DNA from 3 places in the Mycobacteroides saopaulense genome. Region 3 is predicted to be linked to each of the others. Evidence: predicted binding sites of a transcription regulator. Region 3 holds the regulator's gene; each other region holds the start of a gene.
What was found. Region 3 encodes LexA, which represses DNA repair genes until DNA is damaged. Its sites were predicted from a motif close to CGAACANNTGTTCG; they were not measured.
Positions count from the first base shown of each region.

Region 1 (7,467 bases), 670 kb from region 3:
CGCAGGGCTGGGACTACGGGTGGACCGCCTACACTCCGCTGACCGACGGCATGCCGCGCCGGTACGCCGACTATGTGCCGTTCGAGCCCGCCGCCGTGCAGTTGGTGGGCGTGATCGCATGGATCGCCTTCTGTGCCGTGGTGATCGCGGCCGTCGTCGAGTTGGCCGTCGTTCGGCGGTGGACCGCCGTGGTGTCGGTGGTCATGCCGTTCGTTTCGTTGGGCTTGATCGTCTATGCGTTCGGTGGCCTCGACCGTACGATCGTCTGGTCGCCGACCGCGGTGCTGGTGTTCGTGCTTGCGGCCATTGCGACACGGCAGGTGTGGATGATCCGGTTCGCTCCGGCGGTGGGGAAGTAGCGGTGATCGATACGGTGTCGACCGAGCCTGTGGTGCCGATCGCGCCGCCGGGGCTCGGTGCCAGCAGATCGGCGCCGGTGCTTTGGGCCATCCACTACGCACTGGCGAGCATCCCCCTGGTTGTCGTCGTCGCGGCAGTGTGGGCGGTGACCGCGTTGCCCGCCCATGCCAGCACCCCGTTGGAGCACGTGGTGGGCGCGCTGGGGTTGTTGTGCATCGCGTGTGCGGTGGCGTGGGTGGTGCTTCGGCCGCTGCAGCGTTACCGGGAATACCGGTGGGGCGTCCTGGACGACAGCCTGTTGTATATCGCGTCGAAGACATTGTGGCTCAGGTCTTTCTGGGTCATCCCGTGTGCGCTGGTGCGGACCGTGGAACTACGACAAGACCCGCTGTCGCGATCGCTGGGGCTGGCGACGGTCGTGGTGCGGGCCGATCAAGGCGAGCTGCGGATCGTGGGGCTGGATACCGAGGCCGCGCGGGATGTCGTCGAGAGACTGTTCGGCCTGGTGGACGAGGCTTCGCTCTATCAATGATGTGACGGTTCCATGTCCGTCGCGTGGTCCTGAGTGTTAGCATCGCATCGCTGTCGCCGACTAAATATGTTCTCCGACAATAATTCTGGTGTTAACTGGGCTCAGCATGGGAGCGGGCTGATGAAGCGGAAACAGGGCTGGACACGGGGCCGGGCGGCCATCGCTTGTTCGGCGCTACTTGTCCTGGCGGGCTGCGGCACCGAGACCGCACACGATTCGGGACCGGGTGCGGTACCCGAGAGCACCCGCGCTGACGGGCCGGCACGTAACCCGTATCTCTCGGCGGACAAGTACGGCATCACCCACATCGACTCCGCGCAGACTGACAGCTTCGCCGATCCCATCCCGCGGGGGACCTTCCACGTCGACCCGTCTGTGATGCCCCGCGTGCCCGGTGGCCCGGTCAACATCATCACCATGGCCTCCACGTCACCGCAGTACATGTGGGTGAGCTCGTCCTCGGGGGTTCGGTACGTGGATGTGTCCAACGGTGGTTTCCGTCAGGTGGCTGCGCTGGAGACCCCAGGGGTGCCACTTATCTCGGCGCAGGACCTCGATCTGGTGCTCAATCAGAAGTTCGACAGCGTCGAGCAGATCGAAGGCGCCATCCGGGATCATTGGGGTGGGGCCACCTGGAAGCGGCTCACCAACGGCGTATACGGCGCGGTCGACAAGGACAATGAGCTCTACTACGTGACGCAGAACGCTGAGATCCTCAAGTTCGGACTTGAGGACAAGGACAATCCGGCCGCGGGCATCAAGGTCGAGAAGACCTACGACTTCAAGCCCTATCTGGGCACCGGTATGACGACACTCGGCATCCCGGAGAGCATCGTCGGGGTATCGATGACCTATGACGGACATCTGCTGGTGCAGTCAAACCGGTCGTTAGCGGTTCTCGACCGTGACCTCGATGCTCCGCCCATCCAACAGGTCCGGTTGGGCGACGACGAGACCGTGTCGAATTCGATTGCCGTGGACGACAAGAATGGCGTCTACGTGGCCTCGGACAAGCTGATGCGCAAGATCGTCTGGACGGGATCGAAGCTGTCGACCGACGAGGCAGATGGCGCGTGGTCGTCCCCCTACGACTTCGGGCGGCAGCCCCCGGCGGTCAAGTTCGGTATCGGCACGGGGTCCACGCCGACCCTGATGGGCTTCGGAAAAGACTCCGACGAGCTGGTGGTCATCACCGATGGTGCCGACAGGATGAAGTTGGTTGCCTTCTGGCGCAACAAGATCCCGGATGGGTTCCAGCAGAAGCCGGGAGCCAAGTCCAACCGGATCGCCGACCAGATCCAGGTCACCGCAGGACTCAAGGATCCACTGCCGGAGTTCATCCAGAGTGAGCAGTCGGTGGTGGTGAACGGCTATGGGGCCTTCGTGGTGCAGAACATCGGCGCCGGCGGAGCTCCGGACCGGCTGGTCGATGTGTTGGCCAACGGCCCGGTATCCCCGGCGCCACAAGGTGTGCAACGATTCGAATGGGACCCGAAGGAGCATCATTGGGCCTCGGCGTGGGCCAGGGGAGACGTGGTGTCGACGTCCATGGTGCCGGCGGTCTCCACCAGCTCGGGCGTTGTCTTCCTCAACGGCTACACCAAGGCCGACGGCTGGGAAGTCACCGGCTTGGATTGGAAGACGGGAGAAACCGTGCACCGCACCATATTCGGTCAATCAAACCTGGGTAACGGTGCTTATGCGCTGATCGAAGGCATGCCCAACGGGGATCTGCTCTTCAACAGCGTGGGCGGTCCGTTCCGCGCGAAGATCGTCGGCTAATCGCTGCTTTCACCAAGGTCGCGAACTTCGCGGACGGCTCGGATCAACGTTTCCGGGTCGGGTGACAGGCCGGCGAGAATCGTGTGCACGCCGGACAATCCGGCGCGGTCGAGCAGGCTCTTCTCGTTGGTCACCCATTCGCCGCGCGCGGCCAGCACCGCATGGGCGTACTCCAAGGCTGCCACCGCCAGCAGCCCGGCGCACTGGGCCACCCGGCCGAGCGGTGCATGGTTCTCCTGGGCGTAGTGCAGGTTCAGTGCGGCGCGTGCCGACCACACATCGGGTGCTGATTCACGAAGCGCCGCAGGATAATCCGGACACGGAAGGATGCCGTGTAGCACCTTGTTGATGGCGAGCTCGCCCACCACCAGGTAGCTGGGGATTCCCGCGAGGTGAAACATCAGCGGCTCAATGTGGAACTCGCCGCGCTCCGCGCGCACCAGTTGTTCCTTGACGTCCGCCAGGTCGCGGTAATGCACATCGACACCGCGGCCTTCGATGTGTAGCCAGGCGCCGCCGTTGAATACTCCGCTGCCCCATGCGCCGGTTTCGGAGACCTCGCCCTCCCACCCGATCTGGCGCAGGTTCTCGGGATTGAACGTGCCACGGTAGTAGATCGCCAGGTCCCAGTCGCTGTCCGGGCGGTGGGTTCCCTGTGCGCGGGAGCCGCCCAGAGTCACCGCTTCGACCGAGGGAAGCGCCGCCAGATGATCGGCGACGGAACCGAGGAATGCGGCGTCAGAGGTGGTCATCGTGCGGCGACGCCGACCAGGGCCTCGACGGTTGCGATGAGCGCGGCGCGATGAGCGGACAGCCGTTCGGGAGAGAAGGGCTCGGAGTCGGCGAGGCCGCGCAGGGCCGGAGATGCGCCCAGCCAGGCGGTGGTCAGCCCGAGGGTGAGGGCCAAAATATCGGCCGGCTCCACATCGGCCGCCGGCACGGTCTGGGCGATGGCTTCGACTTTGGCGGCGTAGGCGGCGGTCTCGGCGGGGCCTGCGAGGGGCCGTTCCAGCTGGGCCCAGGTGGCGAGTCTCAGGTGTTCGGGATGCTTGATCAGGTGGTCGAACAGGGCGCCCGCGTATCCCGGTAGATCGTCGGGAGTGAACGGAACGGCGTCCGACATTCGCTGTATGGAATGCGCGACGACGGTGTCGAACAGCGTTTCCTTGTTGGTGTAGTAGACGTACAGCAGACGCTTGTTGGCCTCCGCGGCCGCTCCGATCCGGTCGACGCGCGCCCCGGCCAGCCCGTGCTCGGCGAACTCCGCGAACGCGGCATCGAGCAGCCGCTTCTTGGTCGCGGAGGCATCGGGCGGCATGTCATGAGCGTAGAGGTAGCCCTCCACATCATTTCGGCAGCGCACCGGCCAGGGCAGCGGCTGATCCCTGCCGGTGCGCCCCCCGTCAGGCCAGGTGGCTGTTGAACCAGTCGGCGATATGGCCGACGGTGCGGTCGACGATGTCGGGCTGGTCGTAGTACTGGAAGTGGTTGGTGCCGTTCTCCCAGATGAGCTTCTTGTCGGCGGTGGGAATCGATTCGAAGTGCCGTCGTGCCGCTGCCGGGTTCATGCAGGTGTCGGAGTGGACGACCAGCGCGGGCTTGTGCAGCGCGGCGGCGCCGGGCACGGTGGTGTAGTCGAAATGGTCCAGGTCGCTCATGATGGCGTAGCGGTTTTCCCAGCCCTTGAGCGTCCAGGATCCGTACCAGCTCCACACCAACGGTCCGGGTAGCCCGGCGTCGGACCCGGCGACCGGGTCACCGAGGTCGGGGGAAACCAAGGGTGCGTAGATGACCTCGCCGGTGTCCTCATAGCGTGCCTTGGCATCGCGGGCCCGTTCAAGCCTGGCCTCCAGGAGTGCTTCCAGCTGTTCGGTGGTGGGCGCGGTTGCCGGGTCGAACGGGTTCTCGCTGACACCGGCGGCAATCATGAACAGGTCGGTTTCGCGATCGCGGTAGTAGCCGGTTACCGCTGCGACAGCCTTGATCCGGTCGTCGTACGAGGCGATGTCCAACATCTCGGGCCCGCCCTGGCAGATGCCTGCGCCGAAGACGCGCGATGCGTCGACGTCGTCGCGCGTCAGTAGGTAGTCGATGGCGGCGACGGCATCTTCGTTCTTCATCTTCGGGTTCTCGAGGCGCCGTGGGGTGCCGCCGCTCTCACCCACGGTGCGTGGGTCGAACGCCAGAGCCAGGAAGCCTTCGTCGGCCAGCCGGGTGGCGTAGTGGATCGGAGCTTGTTCCTTCTCGAACGAATAGGGGCCGAGCAGGACAACGGCAGGGAAGGGGCCGTCGCCGTGAGGGCGGTGGACGACACCGACGATGTCCTCGCCATGCGAGGGGAAGGTGACCTTTTCGGGTGTGTAGTTGCCGTGGTGTGGCATTCGCTTCTCCGGGTTCTCGGGCGAGGTGCTTGTCGCCTATCGGGCGTGTTCTGACGACACCAGCATACATAGTATGTATCTAGTTAGTTACCTTGCTGACTCAAAATTTCGCACGGCAGATAATCGAACAAATGTTCGATACACTGGCGGGGTGGGTTGGTCGCATGGTCCCCCGACATGGGCGGAAATGGAGCGGGTGCTCGATGGGCGCCTCAATCCTCATGCCCCGCCGGGCGACGGTGGGGACGGTCCGGCGTGGAGTCGAAAGCGCCTGCCCTATGAGCCACCCACTCGGGAACGCGGACGGTCGACGGTGCCCTATGCGGAGTTACACGCGCATTCGGCGTTCAGTTTTCTCGACGGTGCCAGCCTGCCGGAGGAGATGGCGCAGGAGGCCGCGCGCCTGGATCTCAGGGGGCTGGCCATCACCGACCACAACGGTTTCTACGGGGTGGTCCGTTTCGCGGAAGCCGCCAAGGAACTCGGCCTGCCTACCGTGTTCGGGGCGGAGCTATCCCTTGGCGGGCAAGGCAACACGGAGGACTCGGTACATCTGCTGGTGTTGGCGCGCGGCCAGGAGGGGTATCGGAGGTTGTCGCGACAAATGGCGGCCGCGCACCTGTCGGGCGGAACCGCCAAAGATCGAAAGGGCAAGCCGCGCTACGACCTTGATGTGCTCGCCGAGGCGGCAGGAGGGCATTGGCACGTTTTGACGGGATGCCGCAAGGGGCACGTGCGACGGGCGCTTGCCCACGGCGGGCCCGTCGCGGCCAAGCGGGCGCTGGCGGATCTGGTCGACCGATTTGGTGCCGATCGCGTCAGCGTCGAGCTCAGCAGACATGGCCACCCGGACGAGGATGAGCGCAACGCAGAGCTTGCCGTGCTGGCTCCGGGGTTCGGTCTCGGCGTCATCGCCACCACGGCAGCGCATTTCGCCACACCCGAGAGCGGCCGCCTGGCCATGGCGATGGCGGCGGTGCGGGCACGCAAGAGCCTCGATGACGCGGCGGGCTGGCTGGCTCCGATGGGAGGGGCACATCTGCGTTCCGGCGATGAGATGGCGCGGTTGTTTTCTCACTGCCCAGAGGTGGTGACGGCAGCCGCTGAGCTGGGAGAGGCGTGCGCCTTCGACCTGCGGCTCATCGCTCCGCAGTTGCCGCCGTTCGATGTTCCGCCCGGTCACACCGAGGACAGCTGGTTGCGGCACCTGGCTCTGGAAGGTGCCGCACGCCGATACGGTCCCCGGGTGGGCGCGGAGAAAGCCTACGCTCAAATCGAGCGCGAGCTGGAAATCATTGCGCAGCTGAATTTTCCGGGCTACTTCCTGGTGGTGCACGACATCACCCAGTTCTGCCGTCGCAGCGACATCCTGTGCCAGGGGCGTGGCTCCGCCGCCAACTCGGCGGTCTGCTACGCGCTCGGTGTCACCAATGTGGACCCGGTGGCCAACGGGCTGTTGTTCGAGCGGTTCTTGTCGTCGGCTCGCGATGGGCCGCCGGACATCGACATCGATATCGAATCGGACGAGCGGGAACAGGCCATCCAGTACGTCTACAACAAGTACGGCCGTGAGTACGCGGCGCAGGTGGCCAACGTGATCACCTACCGTGGGCGAATGGCCGTGCGAGACATGGCCAAAGCCCTGGGGTTCGCGCAGGGGCAACAGGACGCTTGGAGCAAGCAGCTCGGGCACTGGGGCGGTACGGCCGATGCGGCGGAGGTCGACGGCATTCCGCCGCAGGTGATCGACCTGGCTCAGCAGATCAAGAATTTTCCCCGGCACATGGGCATCCATTCGGGTGGCATGGTCATCTGTGATCGCCCGCTGGCCGATGTGGTGCCTGTCGAATGGGCGCGCAAGGAGAACCGTAGCGTGCTGCAATGGGACAAGGACGATTGCGCGGCAGTGGGTTTGGTCAAGTTCGATCTGCTCGGGCTCGGCATGCTCTCGGCACTGCACTATTGCATCGACCTGGTCCGCGAGCACAAGGGCATCGCGGTAGACCTGGCTCACATCGACCTGAAGGAGGAGGCGGTCTACGAGATGCTGGCCCGTGCCGATTCGGTGGGGGTGTTCCAGGTGGAGTCGCGCGCTCAGATGGCCACGCTGCCCCGGTTGAAGCCCAAGTGTTTCTACGACTTGGTGGTGGAGGTGGCGTTGATCCGGCCCGGGCCCATCCAGGGCGGATCGGTGCATCCATACATACGGCGGTACAACAAGATCGACAAAGACTGGAAGCACGACCATCCCTCCATGGCGGCCGCGCTGGACAAGACCCTGGGGGTGCCGCTGTTTCAGGAGCAGCTGATGCAGCTCGCGGTGGATGTGGCCGGCTTCAGTCCCGCCGAATCCGATCAGCTGCGCCGGGCCATGGGGTCCAAACGCTCACCGGAACGGATGGAGCGCCTTCG
Region 1 covers NZ_CP010271.1:3,462,792-3,470,258, reverse strand. Annotated here, with positions in the region: gene MYCSP_RS17365 (hypothetical protein) at 1-359, shown strand, start outside; gene MYCSP_RS17360 (PH domain-containing protein) at 389-892, shown strand; gene MYCSP_RS17355 (hypothetical protein) at 1,013-2,674, shown strand; gene MYCSP_RS17350 (nucleotidyltransferase domain-containing protein) at 2,671-3,426, opposite strand; gene MYCSP_RS17345 (TetR family transcriptional regulator) at 3,423-4,019, opposite strand; gene MYCSP_RS17340 (alpha/beta hydrolase) at 4,078-5,055, opposite strand; gene MYCSP_RS17335 (error-prone DNA polymerase) at 5,207-7,467, shown strand, end outside.
Region 1: a site for LexA is predicted at 5,180-5,193, ahead of MYCSP_RS17335 (error-prone DNA polymerase). Genes of this name have one in related genera too.

Region 2 (7,467 bases), 140 kb from region 3:
TGCTCGATTCACCTGCGTGCGGTATGCGCTCGCGGTGGCTCACTCACCAGCGCAGCATGGGCATCGGGCGTGACGGGTGCTTGAGCGTCCACTTGCCGGCGGTACGCAACAAAAATCCGTGAAAACCGCCGTAGGGCAGTGCCTCCACCACCTCGCGCACGTCGGCTCGTTCCAGTCCGGTCCAGGCGTACAGGCCGCGGAAGGCGTCGATCCGATCACCCAGCCGGAAGGTCTCGACCCACAGGTCGTCGGACGACCTGAGCTTGTGGTGGTCGGCCACCATCGCCTTGAGGCGAGCGACGTCGGTGATGCCGAACTCCGGCGCCAGCTGTTCGGCCAGATCGACCGAAGGGTCCAGATAGTCCCAGGTACCGGCGGTCCAGATGCCGATGTCGTGTGTCGCCCACGCCAGGGCGATCTCCGGCGGCGCCTGGGTCATGCCGAGAAGGCGCAACTGGTAGTTCATGCCGCGATACAGGTGGTTGCGGTAATCGGTGAGGCTGTCGCCGACAGTCGACGCGTATCGGTCCAGCACCGCGTCGACGATCGGGTCTTCCACCAGGACAGTCATGTGATTCACCCTAGGTGCGCGAGTACACTCGGGCAGCGCAGAAGTGCGACAGAACCTAGAGAAAGTAGTACAGGGGTACATGAGCGGCCATTCCAAGTGGGCCACCACCAAGCACCAGAAGGCCGTCAAAGACGCGCGCCGTGGCAAAGAGTTCGCCAAGCTGATCAAGAACATCGAGGTCGCCGCGCGGACCGGCGGTGGCGATCCGGCCGGCAACCCGACGCTCTACGACGCCATTCAGAAGGCCAAGAAAACCTCGGTGCCCAACGACAACATCGAGCGGGCCCGCAAGCGCGGTGCCGGCGAGGAAGCCGGTGGAGCCGACTGGCAGACCATCATGTACGAGGGCTACGGCCCCAACGGCGTCGCGGTGCTCATCGAGTGCCTCAGTGACAACCGCAACCGCGCTGCCGGTGAGGTTCGGGTCGCGATGACCCGCAACGGTGGCAGCATGGCCGACCCGGGTTCGGTCTCGTACCTGTTCTCCCGCAAGGGCGTTGTGACGCTGGAGAAGAACGGTCTGTCCGAGGACGACGTGCTCACGGCCGTGCTGGAGGCGGGCGCCGAGGAGGTCAACGACCTGGGTGAGACCTTCGAAGTCATTTCCGAGCCCACTGACTTGATCGCGGTCCGTCAGTCACTGCAGGATGCCGGGATCGACTACGAGTCGGCGGAGGCCAGCTTCCAGCCGTCGATGAGCGTGCCCGTCGACGTCGACACCGCCCGCAAGGTGTTCAAGCTGGTCGACGCGCTGGAAGACAGCGACGACGTGCAGAACGTCTACACCAACGTGGATTTGTCCGACGAGGTACTCGCCGCGCTCGACGAAGACTGACCCGCGGCCCAGAACGCCAGGGTCACCACCGCGGTGGTGACCAGCACGGCGCCGATGGTGTCGGTGACGTAGTGATACCCGCAGGCGACCTGCCCGAGCAGTCCGAGTGTGCTGATAATGCCGGCGGCGATGTAGGCCCATAGGGCTCCGCCGGCGACCAGGACCAGCATCCCCATGACCGCCACTACGAAGGTGGTGTGCCCGCTGGGGTAGGCGAGGTAGCCGCCCTTTTCGCGGCCGACCAGCATCTTGGTGGCCTGGGTGGTCCAGTTCGCCACGAACGGGCAGACGAGCACCACCGCCGCGACTCGCCACCGCCGCCGGTACAACTCGAAACCGACGCACACCGCGAGCACCGGAACCAGGAACACCCAGTCGGTGAAGAACAGCAGCCAGCGTGGCTGTACCCCGAATACGTGCTGGGTGGCATCGAAGAACCACACGTCAAATGGGGTCGAACCCTTTCCGACGGAGAATCCGAGCAGCAGCATCGCCATCACGCCGAGGGGCGGCCACCACTGAATCATTTTCTCGCTAGGCAGTTTTCCGGCAGACACCCCGACGACAGTAATCGGCGGGGGACGCCGACCCCGAATCGTGCCGGCTGCCGGGAATCAAACGTCACCGGGCGGCGTTACTGTGATGTCAACGACTGTTGGTCAACATCTGTTGACAGCGCATGTCAGGCAGGCGTACATCTAAGACATCGAAAAGTGAGGGGAGGCCCGTCATGGCCACACAAACAGTCGCTCCCGCGCCTGAATCGACAACCCTGTGGCGCGCCGCGCGCGCCGTTCTCGCACTGCCGTTCGCCGTCGCGGTCGTGGCTCCGCTGATCATCCTCTATGGCGTGGGTATCGGGGTGCCCTCGTGGATGTCGGATCAGATGTCGATGACGGCGACGGTGGTCGGAACCCTGCTGATCGCTGCCGGCTCATTCCTGGTGACCCGCACCGTCGTGCAGTTCGATCGGCTGGGCAGCCGGCATGTGCGCAGTCCGATGATCACCGGGGTCATCGCCATCCTGCTGGGCGAGGCGTTCGCCGTGAACTCCGTGGGTCTGCTGATCTGGACCGCGGTGTTTGCCGCCGTGAGCGCCATCTACTTCTCGCTCGTCGACGAGCGAGGAGCCCTGAAGGTTCGCGACTCCGCGGGACGCGCGAGCTAGGAAGCGCCGCAGTCATCCGTCGAGCAATCCAGGTAGTACTGGATCGTCGGGGCGACCAATTCGATGATCTGTTCGTGCGTCATATCGGGCACGTGCCCGAGCTGGATGACGTACCGGCACATGGCCAGGCCGATCATCTGAGTACTAATCAGCGTCGCCCGCTCGAGCGCGCGGTCTGCCGTCAACGATTCGATAACCGGCACCATCTGGCTGCTGAAGATCTCGGCCATGCGTGCGCGTGCCGACTCCTGTGACACCGTCGCCCGCAGCAGGGCGACCATGGTGTCGTCGGCCTCCCATTTCTCCAGGAAGTGCTCGACGAGAGCGGCCCCCAGCTGCGATCGCGGAATCTCGGTGAGGTTCTCGGGCAGTTGGATGTCGAAGTTGGCGGCGGCCGCGAACAGCTTGCCCTTGTTGCCGTAATAGCGCATCACCAGTGACGGGTCGATGCCCGCGGTTGCCGCGATCGCCCGGATGGTCGCCTTCTCGTATCCGACGCCCGCGAAGTGCTCCTGGGCGGCCTCGAGGATGGCCGCGCGAGTGGCGTCCGATCGCCGAGGTTCGAGAGACATGCGCTGAGCTTAGGCCAACGCATGTTGACATTTTCCAGAGCCCTCGCGTGTTGCTGTGCCGAATGGGCAGAACCCCTCGATATGCTGATCGAACAATTGTTCTACGGCGAGAGGGCTGGCACGTGCGGGTGATGGGAGTCGACCCGGGTCTTACCCGGTGTGGTCTGTCCATGGTCGAGGCGTCTTCGGGTCGTAGGGTTGTCGCCCTGGATGTCGACGTTGTGCGTACCCCCGCCAATCAGCCTCTGCCACAACGGCTTCTGGCGATCAGCGAGGTCGTCGAGCATTGGATGGACACGCACCGCCCGGATGTGATCGCCATCGAGCGCGTCTTCGCGCAGCAGAACGTCTCCACGGTGATGGGCACCGCCCAGGCCGGTGGCGTGATCGCGCTGTCCGCGGCCAAACGCGGGATCGAGGTCTATTTCCACACCCCCTCGGAGGTCAAGGCGGCCGTCACCGGGAACGGCCGGGCGGATAAATCCCAGGTCACCGCGATGGTCACCCGCATCCTGAACCTGCAGACGGCGCCGAAGCCCGCGGATGCCGCCGACGCGTTGGCCCTGGCAATCTGTCACTGCTGGCGCGCGCCCATGCTGGCCAGAATGGCCAAGGCGGAGGCCGCGGCGGAGAAACAACGGAAGGCCTTCGCGGCCCGGATGAAGGCGGTGGCCCGGTGATTGCTTCGGTAAATGGCGAGGTCATCGACATCGCGCTCGACCATGTGGTGATCGAGGCCGCCGGCGTCGGCTATCGCGTCAACGCCACCCCGGCGACGCTGTCGACGCTGCGTCGTGGCACCCCGGTGCGGCTGATCACGGCGATGATCGTCCGCGAGGACTCGATGACGTTGTACGGCTTCACCGACACCGATGCCCGTGACCTGTTCCTGACGCTGCTCGGGGTGTCCGGAGTGGGGCCGAAGATCGCGATGGCCACACTCGCGGTCTACGACGCGTCGACCCTGCGTCAGGCGCTGGCCGACGGCGACGTCGCCGCGCTGACTCGGGTGCCCGGCATCGGCAAGCGGGGTGCCGAGCGCATGGTGCTGGAGCTGCGGGAGAAGGTGGCAGCGGCCCCCAGCGGGTCCACCGAATTGGGGCGCGGCACCGCGTCGCTGGTGCGCACGCAGGTCGTCGAGGCACTCATCGGCCTCGGTTTTGCCGCCAAGCAAGCCGAGCAGGCCACCGATACCGTGCTGGCCCAAGACAACTCCGATGAAGACACTTCGACCGTGCTGCGATCGGCGCTGACTCTGCTGGGTAAGACGCGATGAGTCGATTCGACGAACTGGACGGCGCCGAGGACGACTTCGAGAGCGCCGAGATGTCCGGCGCGCTCACCGTGGGCGAGAACGACATCGACGCGGGGCTACGCCCCAAGTCGCTCCGGGAGTTCATCGGTCAGCCGAGGGTGCGCGAGCAGCTGGACCTGGTGCTGTCGGGTGCCAAGAATCGTGGCGGCACGCCCGACCACATCTTGCTGTCCGGACCGCCCGGGCTGGGAAAAACCTCGCTGGCCATGATCATCGCCGCCGAGCTCGGATCGTCGCTGCGGGTGACTTCCGGGCCGGCGCTGGAACGCGCGGGCGACCTGGCCGCCATGCTGAGCAACCTCGTCGAACACGATGTGCTCTTCATCGACGAGATCCATCGGATCGCCCGGCCAGCCGAGGAAATGCTGTACCTGGCCATGGAGGACTTCCGGGTCGACATCGTGGTGGGCAAGGGGCCCGGTGCGACGTCCATTCCACTGGAAGTGGCTCCGTTCACGCTGGTGGGTGCGACCACGCGCTCGGGCTCGCTGACCGGTCCGCTGCGCGACCGGTTCGGGTTCACGGCACATATGGACTTCTACGAACCCGACGAGCTGGAACTCGTGCTGGCCCGTTCGGCGGGGATCCTCGGCATCGAGTTGGGGGCCGACGCCGGCACGGAGATCGCTCGGCGGTCCCGGGGCACCCCGCGTATCGCCAACCGATTGCTACGGCGTGTCCGTGACTATGCCGAGGTGCGTGCGGACGGGGTGATCACCGTGGACGTCGCCAAATCGGCCTTGGAGGTGTACGACGTCGACGAGCTGGGCCTGGATCGTCTGGACCGGGCGGTGCTTTCGGCGTTGACGCGTAGTTTCGGCGGCGGTCCGGTGGGCCTGTCGACGCTGGCAGTGGCGGTCGGGGAGGAGTCGACCACCGTCGAAGAGGTGTGCGAGCCGTTTCTGGTGCGTGCCGGGATGCTGGCCCGTACTCCGCGCGGACGTGTGGCGACGCCGCTGGCGTGGACGCACCTGGGCTTGACCCCGCCGCCACACGTCCTGGGGCAAGTCGGGCTGTTCGACTGACAGACACCCGCATATGCGGAGGCCCGGGGTTCGCGTCGATTACACAGAGTCAGATGGCACACTGGTGACTTGTCGCGTGCTCGTTTCACGCCGACCCTGCCTGCCTTGACCTGGACCCAACGGAAACCCAACGGAAAGAACCCCGAAAGCCGCCATGGAATCGATCATCGTCTTCTTGCCGCTCATCCTCGTGATGGGCGCATTCCTCTTCTTCGCCAACCGGCGGCAGCGCAAGGCTCTCGACGCCACCATCGAGCTGCACGAGTCCCTGGCGATCGGCGACCGGGTACACACCACGTCCGGCCTGCAGGGCACCATCACCGCCGTCACCGACGACACCGTGGATCTGGAGATCGCACCCGGCGTCGTGACCCGCTGGATGAAGCTTGCCGTCCGCGACAAGATCGTCGACGAGGTTGAAGACAGCGCGGCCGCCGACGACGGCACGGTTCGCGATGTCGAGAGCAGCGGGGTCGAGCTGACCAAGGAGTAGCGGCTTTCGCCTTTGCTCACATCGCTGAAAGCCCCCCGACCCGCCCTCGACAAGCAAGGAGACCGGACACGTGGCCTCGCCATCGGCCCCTGTGCACCCCATGCGCTACCTGGCTGCCTTCCTGGTGCTGCTCATCGGCGCCTACCTGCTGGTTTTTCTGACCGGCGACAAGCAGCCCAAACCCAAGCTCGGCATCGACCTGCAGGGCGGAACCCGCGTCACCCTGACGGCGCGCACCCCTGACGGTTCCAAGCCGACCAAGGAAGCGTTGACGCAGGCGCAGCAGATCATCAACGCGCGCGTCAACGGACTCGGTGTCTCCGGATCCGAGGTCATCATCGACGGCGACAACCTCGTCATCACGGTCCCCGGCAACGACGGCAGTGAGGCCCGCAACCTGGGCCAGACCGCCAAGCTCTACATTCGGCCCGTTGTGCAGGCCGTACCGGCGCAGCCCAAGGAAACACCGGAGCCCGGCGCGCCGCAGGGCGGTCAGCCCGCGGGCGGGCAAGAGGTGACACCGCCGGAGCCGGGTGCGGGCAAGCCTGCGCCCGCCGCGCCGTCCCCGAAGCCGCAGCCGCGGCCGTACCCCGCGCAAACCACCACACCTGTGCCGCCGCCACCTGCTCCGGCGACCAAGCCGGCGACGCCGAATGCCACGACGGCTCCGGCTCCTCCCACCGATCTGCCGCCCAAGCCGGGCAGCGGTGAGGAACGCAAGCAGCTGATCGACTTCGAGAAGCAGATCAGGCAGAGCGAGGACCCGCGGATTCAGATGCTGGCGCTGCAGGTTCAGGCCTCGCGCTGCTACGACTCCGACGATCCGCTCGCGGGCAATGACGACCCGAACCTGCCGCTGGTCACCTGCGGTGACGACAGCCAGGGCGGCAAGGCCGCCTATCTACTGGACAAGTCGATCATCAGCGGCGAGGAGATCAAGGACGCCAGCTCGGGACTGGACCAGCAGCGCGGTATCTACGTGGTGAGCATGGAATTCAAGCCCACCGGCGCCAAGGTCTGGGCCGATTACACCTCGGCGCACTGGCAGCAGGGCACCCAGACCGCGTTCACGCTGGACTCCAAGGTGATCAGCGCTCCGGCCATTCGCGAGCCCATCCCCGGCGGCAAGACCGAGATCAGCGGGCAGTTCACCGCCGATTCGGCCAAGCAGCTCGCGGCGGCCCTCAAGTACGGTTCGTTGCCGCTCTCGTTCGAGTCTTCCGATGCGCAAACCGTCTCGGCCACACTCGGATTGACCTCGCTGAGGGCCGGCCTGATCGCGGGCGCCATCGGCTTGGCGATCGTGCTGCTGTACTCGCTGATCTATTACCGGGTACTGGGCGTGCTGACCGCGCTGTCCCTGGTGGCCTCCGGCGCCATGGTCTTCGCGATCCTGGTGTTGTTGGGCAGATACATCTCCTACACCCTGGATCTTGCGGGTATCGCGGGTCTGATCATCGGTATCGGTACCACTGCGGACTCGTTCGT
Region 2 covers NZ_CP010271.1:2,651,096-2,658,562, reverse strand. Annotated here, with positions in the region: gene MYCSP_RS13205 (hypothetical protein) at 44-571, opposite strand; gene MYCSP_RS13200 (YebC/PmpR family DNA-binding transcriptional regulator) at 651-1,406, shown strand; gene MYCSP_RS13195 (phosphatase PAP2 family protein) at 1,352-1,963, opposite strand; gene MYCSP_RS13190 (hypothetical protein) at 2,137-2,574, shown strand; gene MYCSP_RS13185 (TetR/AcrR family transcriptional regulator) at 2,571-3,146, opposite strand; gene ruvC (crossover junction endodeoxyribonuclease RuvC) at 3,269-3,826, shown strand; gene ruvA (Holliday junction branch migration protein RuvA) at 3,823-4,422, shown strand; gene ruvB (Holliday junction branch migration DNA helicase RuvB) at 4,473-5,486, shown strand; gene yajC (preprotein translocase subunit YajC) at 5,641-5,979, shown strand; gene secD (protein translocase subunit SecD) at 6,050-7,467, shown strand, end outside.
Region 2: a site for LexA is predicted at 3,236-3,249, ahead of ruvC (crossover junction endodeoxyribonuclease RuvC). Genes of this name have one in related genera too.

Region 3 (7,467 bases):
TCGATGTCCCGCCAAGCCGGTGGCCGTGCCGGTGGCGCTGGTGGCGGCGTGGGTACCCGAGGCCCCGGTGAGACAAAGATCGAGACCGATCGGCGCCGAATCCGCGAACGCATGTCCAAGCTGCGCCGCGAAATCCGTGACATGAAGACGGTTCGCGACACCAAGCGCAGCCGTCGCCTGGAAAGCGATACCCCGTCGGTGGCGATCGTGGGATACACGAATGCGGGCAAGTCGAGTCTGCTGAACGCGATCACAGGCGCGGGAGTTCTGGTTCAAGATGCGTTGTTCGCAACGCTTGAGCCGACCACACGGCGCGGAACATTCGACGACGGACGCGAATTCGTCATCACGGACACCGTCGGTTTTGTGCGGCACCTGCCCACCCAGCTGGTCGAGGCCTTCCGGTCGACCCTGGAAGAAGTGGCCGACGCGGACCTGCTCGTGCACGTGGTGGATGGCTCAGACCTGGCGCCGCTGGCCCAGATCGAGGCGGTGCGCAAGGTGATTGGCGAGGTCGTCGCCGATCATGATGCGTCTGCGGCGCCGGAGTTGTTGGTGATCAACAAGATCGATGCGGCGGGTGACTTGGCATTGGCGCAGCTGCGTCGTGCATTACCCAAGGCGTTGTTCGTGTCGGCGCACACCGGTGACGGGGTCGCCGCGCTGCGCGAGGCCATCGCCGAGGCGGTGCCCCGTGGAGACGTGCCCGTCGACGTGGTGATCCCCTACGAGCGTGGGGATCTGGTTGCCCGAATCCACACCGAGGGCCAGGTGCAATCCACCGAGCATCTGGCGGATGGCACACGGGTGGTGGGCCGGGTTCCGCGGGCGCTTGCCGCGGTCCTGACCGCGCTCTAGTCGTGGGCAGCGAACCGTGGCGGGACGTGCGCCCGCACCGGTGGGGGTGTGCCCTCGAACCGCTCGATTTGTACCAACACGTGCTGACCGGTGCATCCCTGCGCCAGGGACGAGGTGCCCGAGTCGTCGGTCAGGACATTCGGGTTTCCATGTGCGCAGGGCGAATCGAAATCAGATGGGTCGACGGGATCGAACCACGCCCCGGTCGAGAGCTGCACCACCCGGCGTCGTAGCCCTTCGTCGAGAACCGCCCCCGCCAGGCAGCTGCCGCGGTCGTTGAACACCCGCACCACGTCGCCATCGGAGATGCCACGAGCGGCCGCATCCTGCGGGTGCATGCGGAGAGGTTCGCGGCCCTGCACCTTCGATGCCTGGCTGGTGCCGCCGAAGTCGAGTTGGCTGTGCAGCCTGGTTCGCGGCTGATTGGCGATCAGGTGTAGTGGAAAGTGCTCGGCACGTTGCCCGTTGAGCCATTCGGTGGGTTCATACCAGCGTGGATGGCCGCCGCAGTCGGCGTATCCGAACTGGTCGATGGTCGCCGAGAAGATCTCGATTCGCCCGCTGGGGGTGTGTAGCGGGTGCGCCTCGGGGTTCTCCCGGAAGTCCGAGAGCAGTGTCAGACCCTGATCGGTCGGCAGCTTCAGATAGCCGCTGTCCCAGAATTCGTCGAAGGAGGGCACCGGGAAGTTCAGGGTGCCTGCCCATTCGGCGTAGATGTGGCGCAACCACTCGGCGGAGGTGCGCCCTTCGCTGAATCGCTCGCCGAAACCGAGCCTGTCAGCCAGCGCCGAGAATGTCGTGTAGTCGTCGCGAGAGTTGGCATAGGGCGGTGCGGCAGCCTTCATCGCCACCAACAGCGGGTCATTGCGGCTGCCGGAGAAGTCGTCGCGTTCGAGGCTGGTGGTGGACGGCACCACGATGTCGGCGTGCTTGGCCATCGCCGTCCAGACCGGATCGTGCACCACGACGGTGTCGACACGCGCCAGGCCGCGACGCAGCCGGGGCAGGTTCTGGTGGTGGTGAAAGGGATTCCCGCCCGCCCAATAGACGCACTTGATGTCGGGCAGGGTGAGCGTTTGACCGTTGTAGGCCAGCGTCTCGCCCGGGCGCAGCAGCAGCTCGCTGATGGCAGCCACCGGGATGAACGTCTCGACGGGGTTGGGGCCCTGCGGGAAGGTCGGCAGCCGGCAGCTGACGGGGGCCAGCCCGGGCTCGTTCATCGAGCCATAGCCATGGCCGAAACCGCCTCCGGGAAGCCCGATCTGACCGAGCATCGCGGCCAAGGTGAGTCCCATCCAGGGTGCCTGCTCACCATGGCGCACCCGCTGTAGGGACCAGCTGACCGTCACCAGCGTGCGTCCCGCCGCCATCCGGCGCGCCAAGGTACGCAGCTCGGCCGCGTCCAGGCCACTGATGTGTGCCGCCCACTCCGGGCTCTTGGGTACGCCGTCGTCGACGCCCAGTAGATAGCGTTCAAACCGCTCGTAGCCGGTGCAGTAGCTGCTCAAGAAGGTCAGATCTGCGAGCCCCTCCACGGCCAGCACATGTGCCAGCGCGAGCATGATCGCGACGTCGGTCCCGGGAACCGGGGCGTGCCATTCGCAGTCGCCATCGATGTCATCGCGTAGCGGGCTGAACGAGACGATGCGCCCACCCCGGTCGCGAAACCTGTTGAGGGCATCGCGTGCCGGGTGTGCGGTGGTGCCCCCATGGTTGACGCCCGTGTTCTTCAGCGCGATTCCACCGAACGACACCAGCAGATCGGTGTTCTCGACGATGACGTCCCAGGAGGTCGACCTCTTGAACAGTCCGTCGTGAGTTCCGATGACATGCGGCATGATGACCCCGGTCGCGCCCAGGCTGTAGGAGTGACGTGAAAAGGTGTAGCCACCAAGTAATTTCAGAAATCGGTGCACCTGGCTCTGGGCGTGGTGAAAGCGCCCTGCGCTGGCCCAGCCGTACGAGCCGCCATAGATGGCCGTATTGCCGTAGGTGTCGACGATGCGTCGCAGTTCATCGGCCAGCAGTTCGGTGAGCTCGTCCCAGGACACCTCCACGTACTCGTCCGAGCCGCGGGCGGTGCTGGGGCCGGGCCCGTCGCGCAACCATCCGCGGCGGACTGATGGCCCGGTTACCCGGGCTTGGTGCCGGATCGAGCCGGGGATGTTCTGCAGCAGTGGGGAAGGGTCCTGATCGGTCGCGAGGGGTGTGACGCCGACCACTTCTCCGTCGTGAACCTCGGGAGTGAAGGCACCCCAGTGGGTGTGCGAAAGTCGCGATGAACCGCGTGCGTGAAGAGCAGAAAACGCAGGCCTGGTCATCCAAATGACTCTAGGCTTTCTGTCCGTCGAAACCAGGTAGGCGAGTACCGACCGACCAGTGGGTTGGTATACATTCTGCCAAGTACGTAAATCCAAACCGGAAGGTGATCATGGCCGGCGCCGTTAAGTTCAAACGCACCATTTTCGAACCCGAGCACGAACTGTTCCGCGAGTCGTTCAAGACCTTCCTGGATCGGCATGCCGAGCCGTACAAGGAGGAGTGGGAGAAGAACAAGATCGTCGACCGCGCACTCTGGGTCGAGGCTGGCAAACAGGGCTTCCTGGGCACCGATATGCCCGAGGAGTTCGGCGGCGGTGGTCTTATCGATTTCCGCTACAACACGATCATCACCGAAGAGGTGACCAAGGGACGCCACACCGGCGTCGGATTCAGCCTGCACAACGATGTCGCCGGCCCGTACTTCCGGGACCTGGCCAACGACGAGCAGAAGGCCCGCTGGTTCCCCGGCTTCTGTTCCGGTGAGCTGATTTCGGCCATCGCCATGACCGAGCCCGGCACCGGCAGCGACCTGCAGGGCATCAAGACCCGCGCTGTCAAGGACGGCGATCATTACATTCTCAATGGCTCAAAGACCTTTATCACCAACGGCATCAACGCCGACCTGGTGATCGTGGTTGCGCAGACCGACCCGGAAAAGGGCGCGCTGGGCTTCTCGCTCATCGTCGTGGAACGCGGCATGGAGGGCTTCGAGCGCGGCCGCAAGCTCGACAAGGTCGGCCTGGATGCTCAGGACACCGCCGAGCTGTCGTTCACCGACGTCCGGGTGCCCGCGGCCAACCTGCTGGGCGAAGAGGGCCAGGGCTTCATCTACCTGATGAAGAACCTGCCGCAGGAGCGCATGTCGATCGCCGTCATGGCTGCCGCCGCGATGGAGTCGGTGCTCGAGGAGACCATCGCGTACACGACCGAGCGCAAGGCATTCGGCAAGCCCATCAAGAGCTTCCAGAACAGCCGATTCCTGCTCGCCGAGCTCGCGACCGACGCGACGATCATCCGGGTCATGGTCGACGAGTTCATCTCGCTGCTCAACAAGGAAGAGCTGAGCGTCGAGCAGGCCGCGATGGCCAAGTGGTACAGCACGGAGAAGCAGGTCCACCTGATCGACCGCTGCCTGCAGCTGCACGGCGGTTACGGCTTCATGCGCGAGTACCCGGTTGCCCGGGCGTACATGGACTCCCGTATCCAGACCATCTACGGCGGAACCACCGAGATCATGAAGGAGATCATCGGGCGTTCGCTCTGATCGTCGGTGCATATTCGTGACGCGACGGCCGCCGATGCGGCCGCGTGCGCGGCGATCTACGCGCCGTATGTGACCGATACTGCCATCTCGTTCGAGGAGGTGCCGCCGTCGGATGTCGTTCTTGCCGAACGCATCCAGACGGCGGCCCACCGGCATGCCTGGCTTGTCGCCGAGGACGGCGCGGAGATACTCGGATACGCCTATGCGGTGCCGTGGAAGTCACGGATCGCCTACCAGTGGGCGTGCGAAGTCAGCGTCTACGTCGACGGTGCGCGTCGACAGCGCGGGGCAGGACGGCAGTTGTACGCGGCATTGCTGGACCGGCTGCGCGATCTGGGTTACCGCACGGTGTTGGCCGTCGTCGTAGTACCCAACGCCGCGAGTGAAAAACTACACCGGTCAATGGGATTCGAGCAGGTCGCGCTCTACCGGCGGATCGGCTACAAGCTGGGCAGCTGGCATGATGTGGCGCATTTGCAGCTGTTCTTGACGTCCTCGGACGACGATTCTGTCCCCGGGCGACCGCCCGGGGCGGCCTAAACCTTGCGAATGACGGTGACGACCTTGCCGAGGATGGCGGCGTTGTTGCCGGGGATCGGCTCGAACAGCGGGTTGTGCGGCATCAGCCAGACCTGACCCGCCGTTCGTTTGAATGTCTTGACGGTGGCTTCGCCGTCGATCATCGCCGCCACGATATCGCCGTTGTCTGCGACGTTCTGCTGGCGGACCACCACCCAGTCGCCATCGCAGATCGCGGCGTCCACCATCGATTCGCCGACCACCCTGAGCAGGAACAACGATCCCTCGCCGACGAGTTCGCGGGGGAGTGGGAACACATCCTCGACGGCCTCTTCGGCCAGGATGGGGCCACCTGCGGCGATGCGCCCCAGGACGGGCACGAACGTGGGCTCCGGCAGATCGCCCGAGCCGATCACATCGGTGGTGGCCGACTGGCCGTGGGATTCGTCGAGTCCTCGAACATCAACGGCGCGTGGACGATTCGGATCGCGCCGCAGGAAGCCCTTCTGTTCGAGAGTGCGTAGTTGATGGGCGACCGATGAGGTGGAGGTGAGCCCGACGGCGTCTCCGATTTCGCGGATGCTCGGGGGGTAGCCCCGTTCATTCACCGATGCGCGGATGACCTCCAGGATGGTCCGCTGGCGCTCGGTCAGTGAACCGGTGGCGGCTCCCTTGCTGGGTGTATCGCTCATGCGCCCGAATCTAGACCTGTCGACGGTATTTATCAAACATGTGTTCGATGCGTGTCGCGAAATGTCGCGGATGAGCCTGCTGAATACCGCATCACCGCTGGTCGGAGCCACTTGTCGGTGTCGGATGCTACAAATCGATCACATGTTCGGACATCGAACACATGATCGAGTACATTCGAACACAAGAGCGAACGGGCCAACCGATCGACAGACAGGAAGGGCATGCAGATGGGCACCAATGTTCTCACCACGTCACGCAGTTCCCACGCCGGCGACTACGCGCCACGCGCATACGCCCCGCAGCCACGCGCATACAGCGCGGAGTATCCGCTGACCCAGCGCCGGGCGCTGCCGGTGCGCACCGTCGCCTATCGGAGGCCGGCCGGCCGTCCGGTGGCCTACCGGGGCACCGGAGTTCGCGTCTCGACGGCGGTGCACGGTCGTCGCCCGGTGAGCCTGAAGGCCACCGTCATCGTCGCGGTGGGTGCCGCGGTCGCCACGATGTGGCTGCTCATGCTCGGCCAGGTCAGTGCTGCCGGGCTGGGCGGACCTGGTGTGCCCGATCGCGTGGCGGTGGTCCAGGTCGCTCCCGGAGAGACGTTGGCGGACGTCGCCTCGCGTGTCGCGCCGGACGCACCGCGCTCGGCGGTCGTGTCCAAGATCCGTGAACTCAATGAACTCGACTCGGCGACAGTGCAAGCCGGTCAGACGTTGGTTTCCCCGGTCGGCTGATCGGCGCACGGACGTGACCTTCGAACGTGCGGGAGCACGGGTATCCTCGACACCGGTCTGGGCGCGTTGCGCCGTGCGGCAGCCCACCCGGACCAATGACATCGAGTCCAGAACCGGCGAAGGAGCAGTAATGCACTGTCCGTTCTGCCGTCATCCAGACTCGCGCGTTGTCGATTCTCGTGAGGCTGACGAGGGTCAGGCGATACGCCGTCGGCGATCCTGCCCGGAGTGTGGCCGTCGTTTCACCACCGTGGAGACCGCTGTGTTGGCCGTTGTCAAGCGCAGCGGCGTCACCGAACCATTCAGTCGCGACAAGGTCATCAAGGGTGTGCGGCGGGCCTGTCAGGGCCGCGACGTCGACGATGACGCGCTGAATCTGCTCGCCCAACAGGTCGAAGACGCCGTCCGTGCGGCGGGATCCCCGGAGATTCCCAGCAATGAGGTGGGCCTGGCGATTCTCGGCCCGCTACGTGACCTGGATGAGGTCGCCTACCTGCGTTTCGCGTCGGTGTACCGCGGGTTCAGCTCCGCGGAGGACTTCGAACGCGAGATCGCCGCACTGAGAGCCCACCGGGACGCACCTACGCCGTCCTGACCTGTGCGGCGGCACCTGACTGGGGTGCTAGTCCAGCGTGAGCGACTGATCGGCCACGACATGGCCCCCGATCGTCACCCAGCCCTCGGCGCTCCATTGCGTGACAATTTGCGATCCCTTGCCCTGATTGATGATCAGATCCCGGCTCAACAAGTCGGTCATACGTGCCGCCACGGACCCGGTCGCTTCGTCCTCGCTGACACCCAGATCGGACGCGAAGACCCGCGATCGCACCAGGTTCGCATTGCGGTCTTGCCAAGCCCACACGCAATGCAGCAGTTCGTCCGCGTAGTCGGCAGGGTCGGCCGCCTCCACATCGGCGGGGGAGTCTGCCTCGTGGAAATCGGTTTCGGGAGCCCAATCGGATCGGGCGCGTATCCAGGTGCGGTCGTCGTAGCTCACTTGGAGCACACCGGCCGGGACCTGGAGGGTATTGACCGGCGTCCCGCGTTCGCGAAGCCACCAGGCCAGCCCCACCGTCGGAT
Region 3 covers NZ_CP010271.1:2,794,749-2,802,215, reverse strand. Annotated here, with positions in the region: gene hflX (GTPase HflX) at 1-858, shown strand, start outside; gene MYCSP_RS13970 (molybdopterin guanine dinucleotide-containing S/N-oxide reductase) at 855-3,179, opposite strand; gene MYCSP_RS13965 (acyl-CoA dehydrogenase family protein) at 3,290-4,444, shown strand; gene MYCSP_RS13960 (GNAT family N-acetyltransferase) at 4,451-4,984, shown strand; gene lexA (transcriptional repressor LexA) at 4,981-5,655, opposite strand; gene MYCSP_RS13950 (LysM peptidoglycan-binding domain-containing protein) at 5,884-6,387, shown strand; gene nrdR (transcriptional regulator NrdR) at 6,518-6,982, shown strand; gene MYCSP_RS13940 (PhzF family phenazine biosynthesis protein) at 7,010-7,467, opposite strand, start outside.